3 regions of the Photobacterium panuliri genome follow, and region 2 is predicted to be linked to each of the others. Evidence: predicted binding sites of a transcription regulator. Region 2 holds the regulator's gene; each other region holds the start of a gene.
The links. The regulator CRP, encoded in region 2, controls carbon source genes, mostly activating them, when cyclic AMP is high. The targets are predictions, from matches to a motif close to TGTGANNNNNNTCACA.
Positions count from the first base shown of each region.

Region 1: rppH (RNA pyrophosphohydrolase) is a predicted target of CRP. The motif match lies at 2,528-2,543, and genes of this name have one in related genera.
Region 3: recB (exodeoxyribonuclease V subunit beta) is a predicted target of CRP. The motif match lies at 1,118-1,133, and genes of this name have one in related genera.

Region 1 covers NZ_CP197192.1:1,019,194-1,023,302, forward strand. The annotation lists gene ACSF8X_RS04915 (NADP(H)-dependent aldo-keto reductase) at 1-870, opposite strand, end outside; gene ACSF8X_RS04920 (DUF6482 family protein) at 1,058-1,363, shown strand; gene mutH (DNA mismatch repair endonuclease MutH) at 1,371-2,042, opposite strand; gene rppH (RNA pyrophosphohydrolase) at 2,696-3,217, shown strand; gene ptsP (phosphoenolpyruvate--protein phosphotransferase) at 3,246-4,109, shown strand, end outside.
Region 2 covers NZ_CP197192.1:134,604-138,712, reverse strand. The annotation lists gene ACSF8X_RS00755 (DUF1338 domain-containing protein) at 1-544, shown strand, start outside; gene ACSF8X_RS00750 (hypothetical protein) at 568-750, opposite strand; gene crp (cAMP-activated global transcriptional regulator CRP) at 931-1,563, opposite strand; gene ACSF8X_RS00740 (OsmC family protein) at 1,827-2,231, shown strand; gene ACSF8X_RS00735 (phosphoribulokinase) at 2,333-3,202, opposite strand; gene ACSF8X_RS00730 (YheU family protein) at 3,326-3,544, opposite strand; gene ACSF8X_RS00725 (hydrolase) at 3,652-4,109, opposite strand, start outside.
Region 3 covers NZ_CP197192.1:3,287,529-3,291,637, reverse strand. The annotation lists gene recC (exodeoxyribonuclease V subunit gamma) at 1-982, shown strand, start outside; gene recB (exodeoxyribonuclease V subunit beta) at 1,268-4,109, shown strand, end outside.

The sequences.
Region 1 (4,109 bases), 880 kb from region 2:
TGCCATTTGGGCCGGGTCAAGACCGTGTTTGCGGGCAACCTCAATATAGGCTTCGGTGGCCGCAATGCCTTGCGGGGTGAAGTATCGCGAGAAGCGTTCGAACAAGGTGCAACGCGCTCCGTCTGGGCGGGCACCGGCAAGGTATTTTCCGCTTAGGGTGCCGAATGCCAGCGGAGAGTAGGCTAGCAGTTCGACGCCCTCGTAGTGGCTGATTTCCGACAGGCCAACTTCGAAGCTGCGGTTGAGCAGATTGTAGGGGTTCTGGATGGTGACCACACGCGGTAGGTTATGTTTTTCGGCAAGGCGTAGAAATGACATCACCCCCCATGGCGTCTCGTTGGACAGGCCTACGTAGCGGATCTTGCCAGCGCGGACAAGCTCGGCCAGGGCCTCGAGGCTATCGCTGATTGTCACGCCGCTGTTGTCGTCTTTATAGGGGTAATTGAGCTGGCCGAAGCAGTTGGTTTCCCGCTGCGGCCAATGGATTTGGTACAGGTCGATATAGTCCGTTTGCAGGCGTTCTAGGCTGGCATCGACGGCATCGTGGATATTGCGCCAGTCAAGGGCCATATTGTCCCTGATATAGGGAACATTGCGCGGGCCGGCGACTTTGGTGGCCAGAACGATCTTGTCCCGAAGGCCGGTTTTTTTCAGCCAGTTGCCAATGTAGCGTTCGGTGAGGCCTTGGCTGTCAGATTTCGGGGGAACCGGGTACATTTCGGCGGTATCGATGAAGTTGATGCCGTGCTCAATGGCAAAATCAAGCTGGCTGTGGGCTTCCTTCTCGTTATTCTGCTCGCCAAACGTCATGGTACCGAGGCAGATTTTGCTAACCTCGAGGGTCGAATTGGGGATTTTGTGGTATTTCATCAGCCCTCCTTGGAGCGTGTTGTTGTATACCTAAGCTACCTTATTCCTAAGCTACCTTATCCCCAAGTTACCTCAAGATGCGCGTTTCGGCGACAATGTATTTGTCTGAGCGGGAGGCCAGTTGCCCAATAACGACTTATCGACAATAGTTATGAGATGGTGAGCCGGGTATCCAACAGCAGGAGGCATGATGAAGCTGTCTCAACTCAAACATTGGACTCAGTCCAGCCGTGGCGAATTGCCGCACTGTATCCTCACGAGCTACGCAGGGTGCGGTGACTACCTTATGGAAGTGGAGTACAAGCACCATCTCGAGCCATTGAAAACCGAGCAGGGTGAGATGATGACTTTCCAGACGATCGAGCAAGCTGGCGAGCTGCTCAGGCCGCTCGGGATAACCTCGGTGACGCTGCGAATGACCGATCCTTACGATGAGTTCGGACCGGCCGGGTTGGAGTCCCGTTGTCAGCAGGATATGACCGTGCACCTGTAGAGGGGCGTTAGAGAATAAAGTAACGCTCTAGCAAGGCGGCAGTGAAATGGGTCTTGAGGTAAAAGCCCCGTGGCAAGGTCTTGATGGGTTGGCCGTTGGCTCCGTACGCTTCGGTCAGGGCTCGGCTGTTTGCCGCCTTCGGACGTAACTGCAGAACCTCGCCGTGACGGGCTGTAATTTGTTCGACCTGGCCGAGGACAATCATGTCCATCAACTCTTCCCAGTCCCGGCGGAGCTGCTGCTCTTCTTCTTCTGACGGGCTCCATAATAGCGGGGAGCCAACGTGGCGATCTGGCAGCGGGATATCCCGCTCACCCTCCACAGGAACCCACAGAACTCTGGCGAGTTTGTGGCGGATGTGGCTTTTTTCCCAGCTCAGCCCATGCAACCCGATAAGGGGGGCCACACAGACAAAGGTCGTCTCGAGAGGTTTGCCGTTGTAGCCAATCGGGATGGTTTTCAGCTCAATCCCGAGGTTGTCAAAATCAGGTACCGGTTTGCTGCCTGCTGAGGCGCCGAGGTGCCATTCCAGCAATTGGCCAACCCATCCCTTGTCGCGGCGTAGATCCATCGGGACGGAAATGCCTGCCTGTACAGCCAGTTCGCCGAGAGTCTGCCCGGCCAGGTTACATGCCCGCTCGAGGAGTGCGTGTTCAGAGGTCGGGGGGGAGGGTTGCATATCGTGGTACCTATTGTTGTCGAGGTGATGATCCTAGCATAGGCGCAGGGGGAAAGCCGAGGACAAATGGGGCGTAGTGCAGTGATGGCAGGAGACGATCCTGCCCGAGGATCTTATCACGGCGTTGGAAATCAACTTATCCACAGTAAGACATGATATTTTTTAATGCCTGCCATTAACTGTGGATTTAAACAGGGGTTGGTTGCAATTTTGAACGCTGTGCTGCGGTTTATTTATCCGGTGTTGATGATTTTATGTGGATAAAACCTAATCTGGTCGATCTTTAACCGATCTGGATTTTGCATACAAACTGGTATCTGTTGGTATTTTGTTTCCGAAAGGATCTCTCGTTCAAGTGTTTGATTTGATGGTGTTTTGTTTTTGTTTTTGAATGCTTTTATTGTTGTTTCATATAATAATCACATTCCAAAGATCCTTGGATTTACCGCTTCTTCACAATTCTATCCACAGAAATCGTGTATAAATGTGGTCTAGGTCTCATTGGGTTGTTTATAAAATAACCAGCAGATAAAAGTTATCCAAAAACTGAGGCTTTGGTAGGAAAATAGGGGGATAAATTCGATTGTTAGTTTACCCGTTGCGGCGACTGTGAAAAAATCACTATTAATAGAGATTTATATTGAGGTCGTCCAGTGATTGATGGCGATGGATACCGCCCGAATGTGGGGATAGTGATCTGCAATAGCCATGGTCAAGTATTCTGGGCTCGGCGGTACGGACAGCATTCCTGGCAGTTTCCACAAGGTGGTATTGACGAAGGGGAAACCCCTGAGCAGGCCATGTACCGGGAACTGTATGAGGAAGTGGGATTAACGAAGAAAGACGTGCGGATTCTGGCATCAAGCCGGCACTGGCTTCGTTATAAGCTTCCTAAGCGTCTGGTGCGCTGGGATTCAAAGCCTGTTTGTATTGGTCAAAAGCAAAAATGGTTTTTGCTGAGTTTGGAATGCGATGAATCCAAGGTAAATATGCAGCGTGGTTCGATTCCGGAGTTCGATGGCTGGCGCTGGGTCAGTTATTGGTATCCGGTTCGGCAGGTTGTATCGTTCAAGCGGGATGTTTACCGCCGAGCATTGAAAGAATTCGCAGCGATGGCAATGCCCTTCAAGGAGCGCAAAGAACGCAGAAAGCAGCGCCGGGGCAAACGCAGTTAACCCTGTTTGATGTGGAGTTAGGCAAAAGATGCTGACGCAGCTAAGAGAAATCGTTGAGAAGGTGGCCAGTGCGCCGAGCCTGCTTGATGCACTGGAACAGTTGGTGGTCAGCACTTGCCATGCCATGAAAACGGAGTGTTGTTCGGTCTATATCGCAGATTACCAGCGTCAGCGTTATACCTTGATGGCGACGAAGGGGCTCAGAAAGCCCCATCGTCATGTCGGTCTTGCCTTTGGTGAAGGGCTGGTCGGGCAGGTGGCTGCCAAGGCCGAGCCCATCAACGTCGCTGACGCCCGTCAGCACCCTCATTTTAAGCTCCTTCCCGGCATTGGGGAGGAGTCCTTCCGCTCTTTCTTCGGTACCCCGATCATTCATCAGCGACAGGTGCTGGGGGTATTGGTGATCCAGCAGCGCGAGCAGCGCGAGTTCGACGAGAGCGAAGAATCCTTTATGGTGACGCTGGCAGCCCAGCTGGCAGTATTACTGGCTCATGCCAAAGCGCAGGGGATGTGGCCTGATCAGCATCGCGGGTTGCGTCTGGTCGGTTCGGCCGCCTCCAGTGGTGTTGCGGTTGCAACGGCATGGTGGGATGACAATCAGCCGCGGCTGGAGCTAGTGTGTCCGGCATCGTGTATCGATCGCGAGGCGGAGCAGGAGCGGCTCAGTATTGCCATTGAAATGGCCAGTGCCGAGTTCCGTCGTCTGCGTAAGCGATTCGACAGTGAGCTGCATAAGGAAACGCTCGCTATTTTTGACTTATTCAGTCACCTGCTCAATGACCCCATGCTGCGCAAGGACTTGTTTGGCAAGGTCTCGGCGGGCGCACAGGCGGAATGGGCCGTTAGGCAGGTTGTTGAAACCTACTCGGCACAGTTTGCCAATATGAAGGAC
Region 2 (4,109 bases):
GCATCCCAACCCGCTGGCTCCCAAGGTGTTTATCAGCGAGCTGATGGTGGGGCAGTTCAGCTCGTTGTTCCAGCAGACGGTACGAGAGCTGGTGGCCCAGATGCCGGAGACGTCCTTGCGTGATCCGGCCTTCCTATATGGCGGACGGCAGTGGGAGCTGGACTTTGCCACTTATGAGTTGCTGCTGGCAGAGAGTGAGTATGGCGGTTGGCTGGCTGCCCATGGCTTTGGCGCCAACCATTTCACGGTGAGCCTCAACCATCTCGAGCAGTTCACTGAGGTACGGGAGGTCAATCACCTGCTACGTCACAATGGCTTTGTGATTAACGAGGCTGGCGGGGATGTAAAGGGCAGTGCCAAGGTGATGCTTGAACAATCGTCCACGATGGCCGACCGGGTCGTGGTTGGGTTCAGTGATGGAACCTATGCTATCCCCGGAGGCTTTTACGAATTTGCCAAGCGTTATCCTGATGAGGATGGTGAGCTGTTCTCTGGTTTTGTCGAGGCATCTGCCGACAAAATTTTCGAGAGTACTCACCAATAGATCACCGTGATTGTCCGCGTTGTTCAGTGGCTGATGTTATCGAGGGGAGGCAGATCATAGCCGTGGCTGCTATGGCGTGGCGGCTCTTGTTGTTCTAGGTAGTGTCTGCTGCCGCTAAAGCCGGTCAATTCGACGGTTGTCGGTAGCGGGGCAATCACGGCAGGGCTAAAAGTGGTATGGTGCGGGGAGAAACGCTCGATATCCATATCTTAATCTCCGGTCAATGTTGTATAAGCGCAAATTCCATATGCGCAATGTAGCACTTGTTGGGCAGGATTCAAGTGAAAAAATAGTGAAAATTATTGCAAACTTATTCGCTATAGCGATTTTTTATTTGCAGCCATAAAAAAAGCCGCTAGTGCGGCTTTTTTCAATTATGGTGGCTATCAGCGTGTACCGTAGACAACGATAGTCTTGCCGTGGGCAGAAATCAGGTTCTGCTCTTCCAGCATCTTGAGGATGCGGCCAACGGTTTCACGCGAGCAGCCAACGATTTGGCCGATTTCCTGACGAGTGATCTTGATCTGCATGCCGTCTGGGTGCGTCATTGCATCCGGTTGCTTGGCAAGGTTCAGCAAGGTTTGTGCGATACGGCCGGTTACATCCAAGAAGGCAAGGTCGCCAACTTTCTGGCTGGTTACCTGCAGGCGACGAGCCATCTGAGCAGACAGGCGCATCAGGATATCCGGATTTACTTGGATTAGCTGGCGGAATTTCTTGAATGAAATTTCAGCAACTTCGCACGGAGTCTTCGCACGTACCCAAGCGGTACGCTCCTGGCCTTCCTCGAACAGACCAAGTTCACCGATAAAGTCGCCCTGGTTTAGGTAAGACAGGATCATTTCTTTGCCTTCTTCATCCTTGATCAGGACGGCAACAGAACCTTTTACAATGTAGTAGAGGGTTTCTGCTTTCTCGCCAGCATGGATCAAAGTACTCTTTGAAGGGTATTTATGAATGTGACAATGGGAAAGAAACCACTCTAGAGTTGGATCTGTTTGAGGTTTACCTGGAACCATATTACTAACTTCCTCTGCGTTTAATGCCCAACAACGACGTCCCTATAATTCAAGGCTGGGCCTCTTGTTCGTCGTTTAGGATATTCAGTCACCTGCCGGGCTGCAAGTCAACTTGAATAATTAGCTCAGAGTTTATCTTTTTTCGGCGCGTATTTCTTGATATTGATCTATCGGAAATGGCCATTTTCTAGTCATAAGTGTGCACATGATCACACAGTTGCCAGATAGTGCCAAAACCCCCTGTTTGTAGTAAGGAGAACACGATGCAATCGCGAGTGAAATGGGTCGAGAATATGACCTTTTTAGGCCAGTCAAATTCGGGCCATAGCGTGGTAATGGACGGTAATGGTGGCGAAAAAGCCCCGAGTCCGATGGAACTGGTATTGATGGCTGCCGGAGGTTGCAGTTCAGTGGATGTGGTGGACGGCCTGAAGTCAGCCGGTCAGAAAATCACGGCGTGCGAGGCGCAGATCAGCTCGGTCCGGCGCGATCAGGCACCCCGCCTGTTCACCACGGTGAACTTGCACTTTGTGGTTACCGGTGTGGGGCTCGACAGTGCCATCGTGGCCGAGACGGTTGCCAATTCGCTGGAGAAGTACTGCTCGGTTTGCCTGATGCTAGGGGAAGGGGTCGAGATGACCCATTCCTACGAGGTTGTCGAGGCGTGATCGCCTGAACGTGGTGGCCTTTGTGCCGCCACGTTGTTTTGCCCAACTGTTGTGTTGCTAGTCCCTTCCTGTGCTCTGGGCGATCGCCCTTATCCCTTGTACTACCCAATCTTTCCTGTATCGATCAGTTTTTGGATCAGCGGCCTCATGATTAACTCCATCGCAAAGCTCATCTTGCCGCCGGGTACCACCAGATTGTTGTGGCGAGACATAAACGAGCCTTGGATCATTGCCAGCAGGTACGGGAAGTCGACGTTTTTGATCCCACGGAAACGGATCACCACGAAGCTCTCGTCGAGGCTCGGAATGGCCTTGGCACTGAACGGGTTGGAGGTATCGACGGTCGGCACCCGTTGGAAATTGATATGGGTGCGCGAGAACTGAGGAGTGATGTAGTTGAGGTAGTCGTCCATCGAGCGGACGATAGATTCCATCACCGCCTCGCGGGAATGGCCACGATCCCGGGTATCACGGACGATTTTCTGAATCCACTCGAGGTTGACGATCGGTACCATGCCGATGAGTAAGTCGACGTGCTGAGCGGCGTTGACATCGCCGTCGACCACCCCGCCGTGGAGCCCTTCGTAGAACAGTACATCGGTATTTTCGGGGAGATCTTGCCAAGGCGTGAAGGTGCCCGGCATCTGGTTATAGGGAACGGCCTCGTCGAAGGTATGCAGGTAGCGGCGGAATTTGCCGCTGCCATCGTTGCCGTACTGTTCGAAGAAGCCGGCCAGCAGCGGAAAGTCATTGGCCTGGGGGCCGAAATAGCTGATATGGCGTCCCTGCTCTTTGGCTTTGCGGATCTCGACGTCCATTTCCGGGCGGGTGAAGCGGTGGAAGCTGTCCCCCTCAAGCCAGGCGGCATTGATACCCATCATGTTGAACATTTTGCGGAAGGCTTCGGAGGTGGTCGAGGTGCCCGCACCGGACGATCCGGTAACTGCAATAATCGGATGTTTTGCAGACATGACAAACCCTGTCGTTAACATTATTGGAAAGAGTTATTAACAGGGCGCGGGGGTTAGGTCAAGCGGAGGCGTCAAAAATGCCAACAGCCTCCGCCCAATTTTCTCATTATGGGAGAGCGCGCTTCAGTGGCCCATTTGATGGCGGAGTTTGATATCTACTGTTTCATGGAGCTCGGAGAAGACAATCACGGCATCGCCGCTGCGGAGCTGGGCCCGGACATGGTCGACCTTTTCCTCGAGGCTGAGCTCGCGCTCGCCGTAGTCGGTTCCCTCGCGCAGGACGAAGTGCTCGATAAGGTTAGTTAGGGTGTCTGGGTCAATATCTTGCCAGGGGATGATCATAGGACGCTACCTAAAGGGGGGAAAGCCGTATCTTGCCGGAAGCCCCGCCTATTGGCAATGCTGTTACTTGCCTGCGCTTGCCATGTCTATCCGCCAGCAGGACTGGGCTAGCGGCGGTTCAGGATTTGGCTGAACCATTCGGGAACAGTCGTTTCCAGCCATAGCGCAGGCTTGTGCCAACTGCCAGACACAAAACCGACATGGCCGCCGTTGTCGACCAGATCATAGTGGATGTGCGGCGGAAGGGGATGAGACGGGATCACAGCCCCTGTCATGAACGGGTCATCCTTGGCATGGATAACCCGCAGCGGGGTTGTGATCTCTGTAAGCCGCGCTAACCCGCTGCAGCGCCGATAGTAGTCATTGGCACCGTCAAAGCCGTGCAGCGGCGCGGTAACCTGTTCGTCGAACTGCCACAGGGTGCGAATGTGCCTTGCTTGCTCCTGACCGAGGGGCATAGCTTCGGGCTGGGTGCTAATCTTGCGGTCGAGGGTACGTTTCATCGAGCTAAGCAGGTATAGCTGGTAGATCTTGGAGAACCCCTGCTGGATCCGCGTCGAGCAGG
Region 3 (4,109 bases), 360 kb from region 2:
CCCTGCATTTCAAATCGCAGCCCTCAATGCAGATCCGCTCAAGGACGGGCAGATAAAACCTCTCGAGCTGGCAGAATTGCAGCGCTTCTGGCGTTTGCCGGTACGCTACTTCTTCAACCGTCGACTCAAGGTGTATTTTGAGCCGCCGATGGGCGTGATGGTTGATGATGAACCATTTGAGCTCAATGGCTTGGAAAGCTACGTGCTGCGTGATGAGCTACTGTCGTTGCTGCTTGATGCTCGTGCGCAGGGACGTGATGAGGAACCGGTGTACCGAGATTTTGCCGCTGAGCAAAAAGCGGCGGGTAACCTGCCAATCGCCGCGTTTGGCGAGCTCGACTTGGAAGTCACACGTCTGGAAACAATGGCGCTGGTTAATTTGATCGCCCCGTTGGCGAGCAAGCCACTTGATGATCATGAGGTTGATATTGCCTTTGAGATCAACGGCGAAACGGTGCAGTTGCAAGGGTGGTTGAAACAGCGTTATCAGTCCGGTTTGTTGCGCTACCGCAGCGGGAAGATCCGTCCGCAGGATATGCTGGCGGCTTGGTTTGATCACCTCTGCCTTGCGGCCGGTGGCAAGGGACTGGAAACGCATGTGATCGGTACTGACCGGCATGTGAAGCTGCTCCAAGTGGAGGCCGGTGATGCGAAAGCATATCTACAAGAGGTCATTGAGTTATATTTCCAAGGGCTAAACCAGCCGTTGGCGTATTTCCCGAAAACGGCGCAGGCCGGCATCATGGCCTGTATCGATAAGAACGGTAACTGGAGCGACAGTGACGAGAATCGTGAGAAGGCCCTGGCAAAAATGGCAGATGCTTTCAACGGCGGTTACATGTTTACCGGCGAGGGGGTTGATACTTATGTCGCTCGAGTCTGGCCGCAGTGGAGTGACGAACTGGCTCAGGAGATATCGCAACTGGCTGCCCGAGTACTGCAGGGTCCGATTATGGGCAGTGAGGATGTGGAGCAGGAGTAGTGGAAAAAGCCAGAAAGGAAGTAGTGTGGTCGCCAGCAAATCATTGTTAGTTGTAGGGTGTTCGCTGTACGACCACTGGTGCAGAGGTAGACCACGTTTCTGGCGCAGATACTAACGAATGGCCTCGGGGTAAACTGTGAGAAACGTCTCACAATGGTTTGTGGCCAGTGTGTTTTAGGTACGTAATAAGTGCTTGATCACATTGATGATGTGGCCGAAGCCCCTTGCTGCAACTGATGATGCGATGACATCCGATGACGGGTGGATCAACCAACAAAACAATATTTGGAAAGACAATCCATGGATAACGTGAACGTTGCCAATAAATTACAACCGATGGCCTTCCCGTTGTACGGCGCTAGGCTCATCGAAGCCTCGGCTGGTACGGGGAAGACCTTTACCATTGTGAGTTTGTATCTGCGGCTTTTGCTGGGACATGGCAGTGATCAAACGCGCCATGCAAAGCCGTTGGATGTGGACGAAATTCTGGTGGTGACCTTCACTGAAGCCGCAACCGCAGAGCTGAGAGATCGTATCCGCACGGGGATCAAAGATGCTTATGTCTCTTTTTGCCGCGGTAAGAGCACCGGCTCGTACAAGCAGACTATCGACACGTTGTTACAAGAGATCCCCGATCACCATATCGCCAAGCAAATATTGCTGGATGCCGAGCGGCGTATGGACGAGGCGGCGATTTATACCATTCATGGTTTCTGCCAGCGGATGCTAACCCAGAATGCTTTCGAGTCAGGCAGTCGCTTCAATAATGAGTTCGTGACCGATGAGAGCCAGCTAAAGAGTCTCGTGGTTGCGGACTACTGGCGGCGGAATTTCTACCATTTGCCGTTTGGTCTGGCGAATGAGGTCAGGCAGCTCTGGTCATCGCCGGCGGCATTGCTGCGCGAATTGGGCAGCAGCCTGACCGGGGCGCCGCTGAAGCTTTCGGTGCCGCCAATGTCGGACACGCTTGATACGCTTCATCAGGAAAATATGCAGCGGATCGACAGCGTCAAGGCCTTGTGGCAAGAACATGAGGCGGATCTTGAAGCTCTGATTGCCAATTCGGGGATCAACAAGCGCAGCTATACCAAAAAGAGCCTGCCAGCATGGTTGGCTCAGGTCAGCGCGTGGGCGGCCAAGCCAACGCAGGACTACTCCCTGCCTGACAAGCTTGACCGTTTTCATCAGCAGACCCTGATCGAGAAAACGGCCAAGGGCGAGCCGCCCGAGCATCCGGTATTTGTTGCGATTGCTGAATTGCTTGATAGCCCTGCGAACTTACATGATCCGCTGCTGGCGCACGCGATTGAGCAGTGTCGGAGTTTGCTGGCACAGGCCAAGGCCCGTAAAGGCTGGTTGTCGTTTGATGATTTGTTGACTCAATTGTCGGCGGCCATTGATAACGATAGCGATGACCTGCTGGCCGGGCGTATCCGGACACAGTATCCGGTGGCGATGATCGATGAATTCCAGGATACCGATCCGCTGCAGTACAGTATTTTTAGTACGATTTACCGTGATCATGCCGATTGCGGCCTGTTCATGATCGGCGACCCCAAGCAGGCGATCTATGCCTTTCGCGGGGCGGATATTTTCACCTATATCCAAGCCCGTCGGCAGGTGACCGATCATTACACCCTTGATACCAACTGGCGCTCGACAGCCGAGATGGTCGGGGCGGTCAATGCGGTCTTTGCCCGCCCAGAGAGCCCGTTTATCTATGATCAGGATATCCAGTTCACGGCGGTTAACCATAGCCCGAAAGCCTCGGAACGCCGTTGGCGGCTGGACAACCAAGATCAACCGGCTTTGACATTCTGGCTGCAGGACAGCGATGACGGTAAACCGATAACCAAAGGGAGTTATCAGGAAACCATGGCTGCTGCGACAGCGGCTCAGATCCAGCATATCCTGACCCAGTCACAGCAGCAGTCGGCCTATTTTTGTGATGGCGAGCAGCGCCATATGATCGAAGCGGGGGATATCGCGGTGCTGGTGCGTACCGGCAGTGAAGGCAAGCTGGTTAAGAAGGCCTTGGCCGAACAAGGGATAGCCAGTGTGTATTTGTCTAACCGCGATAGCGTGTTTGCGAGTGCCGAAGCCGGGGATATCCAGCGCTTGCTGCAGGCCGTGCTGACGCCTGAAGACGAACGCGCGCTGCGTGCTGCGCTGGCCTCGAGCCTGTTTGCGCTGACGGCGGTGGAGTTGGATGAGCTGAATAACAGCGAGTCGGCATGGGAAGTGGCGATCAACAGCTTTAAGGGATACCGCAAGCTTTGGTTGTCTCGCGGGGTGATGCCGATGCTGCGCACCGTGATGGCCCAGAACAAAATTGCCGAGCGGCTATTGGCTGACGAAGGGGGCGAGCGCAGGCTGACTGATTTGCTGCATATCGGCGAATTATTGCAGGCGGCAAGCCAGACCCTTGATAGTGATTACGGCCTGCTGCGCTGGTTGGCCGAGAATGTGGCTGAGCCGAACGGCAACGCCGATGATCAGATCCTACGCTTGGAGTCCGAGCGCAACCTGGTCCAGATTGTCACCATCCATAAATCAAAAGGTCTGGAATACGATTTGGTCTTTATGCCTTTTGTCTGCAGTTACCGCGAGGTCGACAGCCGGGTCGAGGTGAAATACCACGATCAGGATGACCACTCGACGGTGCTTGATATTGCCAAGCAGGAAAAGGCCATTGCGTTGGCAGAGCAAGAGCGGCTGGCAGAAGACCTGCGCCTTATTTACGTAGCGCTAACTCGAGCGGTATATGGCTGTTTTGTCGGTATGGCTCCGATTCGTAATGGCCGGAGTACCAAAGAGCCAACCGGTTTGCATCGATCAGCCATTGGTCACTTGGTGCAGGATGGCAAAGAGGGAACCGTCGGCGAACTGACATTGGCCTTGGCCAAATTGGCTGACGAGCAGGCATCGGTAGCGGTTGTTGCGCCGCCAGTGTTACCAGAGTCACCTTGGCAGCCGGTAGAGGCGGTAATGCCGGAGCTGGCTCCGTCGATGTTTACCGCTTCTCTGGAGCGTAATTGGTGGATGACCAGCTATTCTAGCTTGGTCAAGCAGGGGCATCAGGCCCACCACGATAGCAGTATGGATCTGCCTGGCTTTGATATTGAGT